One region of the Lysobacter sp. N42 genome, then DNA from elsewhere that is predicted to be linked to it. Evidence: riboswitches for the same ligand, from Rfam matches in the RefSeq annotation. Region 1 holds a riboswitch; the other holds the start of a gene.
The links. Region 1 has a riboswitch for thiamine pyrophosphate ahead of EYQ95_RS10570 (TonB-dependent receptor). Riboswitches for the same ligand answer to the same signal wherever they lie in the genome.
Positions count from the first base shown of each region.

Region 2: it holds a riboswitch for thiamine pyrophosphate, as region 1 does, so the genes downstream of both, thiC (phosphomethylpyrimidine synthase ThiC) here and EYQ95_RS10570 (TonB-dependent receptor) in region 1, are expected to answer to the same signal.

Region 1 covers NZ_SKFB01000004.1:282,337-284,793, reverse strand. The annotation lists gene EYQ95_RS10570 (TonB-dependent receptor) at 1-1,303, opposite strand, end outside; TPP riboswitch at 1,364-1,460, opposite strand; gene fre (NAD(P)H-flavin reductase) at 1,522-2,229, opposite strand; gene ubiD (4-hydroxy-3-polyprenylbenzoate decarboxylase) at 2,222-2,457, opposite strand, start outside.
Region 2 covers NZ_SKFB01000035.1:16,497-18,953, reverse strand. The annotation lists gene thiC (phosphomethylpyrimidine synthase ThiC) at 1-1,480, opposite strand, end outside; TPP riboswitch at 1,554-1,648, opposite strand; gene EYQ95_RS21950 (homoserine kinase) at 1,726-2,457, shown strand, end outside.

The sequences.
Region 1 (2,457 bases):
TCGAGTCTGGAGACGCTGTAATGTTGCGGCTATCTGAGTAATCGTTGTCATAACTTTCAAAACGTCCACCGATGGTGCCTCGTAAACGTTCAGAAAGCTGTGCGCTCAACTCACCATAAACGGCTATGTTTTGCGTGTCATATTGACTACTAAAAGGTCCAGATAAATAGGTGTAGTTACGCGTTAACTCTTGCTCTCTCGACTGTAAGTAAGCACCTACCAACCAGTCTACTTCAACTCCGGAAGCTAACCATGCTTCATCCGACAACACACGAACCTCAAGCTCTTGCTGAGTTCTTGCGCGGTCGTATTCGTCGTATGAATTATATTCCCAACCAGGGCGAATACCTTCGTAAGCCCAGTCTTCATCGTAGCCATAAAGCTCGTCTGCTGTTAAAAATGAACCGCTCAATTCGGCAATATAACCTTGCTCGCTTGCATAAGCTGCTAAGAACCTTCCCGCTGTGCTTTTTAATGTGTCTTCACCGGGAGTGTCCGATAAAGTTTCACGATTTAAATCCAACGAGAACGCATCATAGCCGTTATCAACGTCAAAATGATGCAAGGTAAGCTTGGTGGTCCACTGCGAGTTTAATTCCCATTCGGCGTTTAAACGAATCGTAGTTTCGTCTCTATGCTGTGTGTCTTCTCTATCTAAGAAAACATTCTCCATAAAGCCGTCACTTTCATATTGGTAAACACTTAAACGCGCAACACCTGTGTCGCTCAGAGTTTGGTTGAATGCCAAACCTGCGCCATAAGTGTTGTACTCTCCCCACTCCATATCAACTACGCCGTCGTTATATATTGTTGCAGGCGTACTACTTAAATAAATCACTCCAGCCATTCCGTCAGCCCCAAACCGAGTGCTTTGTGGGCCGCGGAAAACCTCAACTTGTCCGATATCAAACGTAGTGCCTGCAGCCCCTAAGCCGCTGTAATTGATACCATCAATAACCAAACCTACCGAAGGATTAATAGGGTCTACAAATTGACTGCGCTCACCAATTCCACGAATTTGGAAAAAGCGTCCGCGGGAAGCGCCTGAAGCCACATTTACATTGGCTGCCATCGCTAGAATATCTTCAATATGCGCAGCTTGGCGTTGTTGAATGTCCTCTCCGTTAAGTACGGAGACACTTGCAGGTACGTCCTCTATGCCGCGCGCACGAAAGTCGCCAACCACTTCGATACGTTCAATGGTTGTTTCTTCTTCAGTAGCTTCTTCAGCGGAAACGGAGTGAACACCAGCTACAGCTAGTGCAATTAGACTTAAAGGAAATACTAAATTTTTCTTAGACATGGTTTGGATCTCTTCTTTTTTAACCACTAAAAGATGAGACCCGGTTATGCGGTGTACGGGTATATTGTTTCTACCAATCCCTACGCCAGTATTAACCGGATCAGGTACAAAGAGTTCGCTCTCGCATCTCAGCCTTACGGCACCCCTTTGGTAACTTTGCTGCTCTCAAGAGCAACTGGCGGCAAGTATAACGCTAACCCACCGCAGTTCCAACACACTTAGTCAATGAATGATAAAGCGTCTCCAAACAACTGTGTGTTCGGTAAGCCCTTACGATAAAAGTCGTCGCGAGCGGTTTTTACCATTTCAAAACGCCCAGCAATGTAAATATCAAAATCGGCCAGTGTGTCAAAATCGTTCATCACAGCTTGGTGTACCCAGCCAGTGCGCCCTTTCCAATCGGCTTCAGCTTGCTCAACGACAGGCCTGAAATCAAACCGAGCATCGCGCTCAGCCAACTTTTTAAGCTCAGCGTATGCGTACAAGTCGCTTAACTGTTTGGCTCCCCAATAAAAAACAATCTTTCTCGACTCGCTCGTCTCAAGATGAGCTTGCGCTATAGACCAAGCATAGGAAAAACCTGTTCCTCCTGCGACTAGCAGTAAATCTCTGCTGCTAGCTCGGTAACCAGCTTCCCCTTGCGGCAAAGAGATAGTAAGTACTTGCTCTTCTCGCGCTTTCTTTAATACTTCCCATGCATAAGGGTTGTCTGGCGTTGCGCCTACGTGCAACTCAATGTATTCATTCTCGCTAGGCGACGAAGCAATAGAAAATGGGCGCAGATCAGTCGTACCCATTTTGACGCAAATATATTGCCCCGCAATAAACCTACAGGACGTTTCCGGCTTCAACAGAATACGATATACGTTCTCTGTTAACGGCGAAATCGACTCAACCGCACAGCTGACGGTTTCAATATTACTCATCAAAAATACCTAACTCATCCCACATCAAATCTACTTTGTCTTTGATGTCTTGATTCATTTCAATGGGTACGCCCCATTCTCGGTCTGTTTCACCAGGCCATTTATTTGTGGCGTCCATACCCATTTTAGAACCTAAGCCTGAAACAGGTGACGCAAAGTCTAAATAGTCTATTGGCGTATTTTCCACGAACGTCGTGTCACGCGCAGGGTCCATCCGTGTAGTCATGG
Region 2 (2,457 bases), on a different contig from region 1:
CCAGGTGCTCCTTCGGCGTGACGTAGCAGAGCATCGCGGTGCCGAACCAGCCGATCATCGCGGCACCAATGGCGCTGGTGATGTGGTCGTAGCCGGGCGCGATGTCGGTGGTCAGCGGGCCGAGCGTGTAGAACGGCGCCTCGCCGCACTCGCGCAGCTGCTTGTCCATGTTCTCCTTGATCAGGTGCATCGGCACGTGGCCGGGGCCTTCGATCATGGTCTGCACGTCGTGTTTCCAGGCGATCTGCGTGAGTTCGCCGAGCGTCTCGAGCTCGCCGAACTGCGCGGCGTCGTTGGCATCGGCGATCGAACCCGGGCGCAGGCCGTCGCCGAGCGAGAAGGCCACGTCGTAGGCCTTCATGATTTCGCAGATTTCCTCGAAGTGCGTGTAGAGGAAATTCTCCTTGTGATGCGCGAGGCACCACTTCGCCATGATCGAGCCGCCGCGGCTCACGATGCCGGTCACGCGGCCCGCGGTGAGCGGCACGTAACGCAGCAGCACGCCGGCGTGGATCGTGAAGTAGTCCACGCCCTGTTCGGCCTGTTCGATCAGCGTGTCGCGGAAGATCTCCCAGGTGAGTTCCTCGGCGCGGCCGTCGACCTTCTCCAGCGCCTGGTAGATCGGCACCGTGCCGATCGGCACGGGCGAGTTGCGGATGATCCACTCGCGCGTCTCGTGGATGTGCTTGCCGGTCGAGAGGTCCATGACCGTGTCCGCACCCCAGCGGATCGACCAAACGAGCTTCTCGACTTCCTCGGCGATCCCCGACGACACCGCCGAATTGCCGATGTTCGCGTTGACCTTGGTCAGGAAGTTGCGGCCGATGATCATCGGCTCGCTCTCGGGGTGGTTGATGTTGTTGGGGATGATCGCGCGGCCGCGGGCGACCTCGTCGCGCACGAATTCGGGGGTGATCAGCTTCTGGATGTTGGCGCCGAAGGTCTCACCCGCGTGCTGCCTGAGCAGGTGCGCTTCGCGGATCGCCTCGATGCGCTGGTTCTCGCGGATCGCGATGAACTCCATCTCCGGCGTCACGATGCCCTTGCGGGCGTAGTGCATCTGGGTGACGTTCGCACCGCTCACCGCACGGCGCGGCAGCGCGCGGTTGCCGAAGCGGATGTGCGCGAGCTTCGGATCGTGCTCGCGCGCACGGCCGAACTCGGACGACAGGCCCGGCAGCACCTCGGTGTCGCCGCGCTCGGCGATCCACTGCGCGCGCAGCGCGGGCAGCCCGCGCGACAGGTCGATCGTGGCGTTCTCGTCCGTGTACGGGCCCGAACAGTCGTAGACGGTGAACGGCGCGTTCTCCTCGCCGCCGAACAGCGTGGCGGTGCGCGAGAGCGCGATCTCGCGCATGGGCACGCGGATGTCCGGGCGCGAGCCTTCGACGTGGATCTTCTTCGAGCCCGGGATGGGGCGGACGACGTCGGCCGAGAGCTTCTCGGCCTGCTGGAGGAGTTCGGTGGCGACTGCGTTCATTCGGATCGTCCGCTGCGTGGGTGGTCGAACGTCGGGCGTCGACGTTCGCGGCGAGCGGGCGGCGCATGGACGCACGGCGTCCTGCGAAGCTTCCCTACGTCGGTATCAACCGAATCAGGTTCGAAGGGACTCTCTCAACCGGCCCGGCCGGTACCCCCGCTTCGGGGCCCATTTGACCATGCGCCGGCGCGGCGGGCCAGCGGGCGCACCCGCGGCGATAATCGCGATCCGCCACGGAGCCCGACATGCCCGATCACCCCGTCGTTCCCACCGCCACCGCCATCGCGCCCGCCGGCGTGGGCAACATCGGCGTGGGCTTCGACCTGCTCGGCCACACCATCGAGGGCCCGCGCGACCGCGCCACCGTGCGGCGCGTGGCCACGCCGGGCGTGCGGGTGGTGGCGGTGCGGGGCGACGGCGAGGCCGTCTCGCGCATTCCGCTGGACCCCGCCCGCAATACCGCGGGGCTGGCGCTGCGCGCCTTCGCCGACGGTCTCGCCCTGCCCTTCGGCTTCGAGGTCGAGCTCGACAAGGGCATTCCCATCGGCGCCGGCCTGGGCGGGTCGGCGGCGTCGTGCGTCGCGGCGCTGGTGGCGGCCAACGCGCTGCTCGACCGCCCCCTGCCGCGCGAGGCGCTGTATCCCTACGCGATCGAGGGCGAGTTCGCCTCCAGCCAGAGCCGCCAGGGCGACAACGTCGGGCCGATGCTGCTGGGCGGCATCACCCTGGCCACGCTGACCCGGCTGCTTCCGCTGCCGGTGCCGGACTGGCTGCACTGCGTGGTCGTGCATCCCGACCAGCTGCTCGAGACGCGGCGGGCGCGGGAAGTGCTGAAGGATCCCTACCCGCTGTCGACCGTGGTGCGCCATGGCGCGCACCTGGCGCTGTTCGTGACGGGCCTGGAGCGCGGCGATCCCGACCTGATCCGCGAAGGCCTGCAGGACGTGCTCGTGGAACCGCGGCGCGCCGAACTCGTG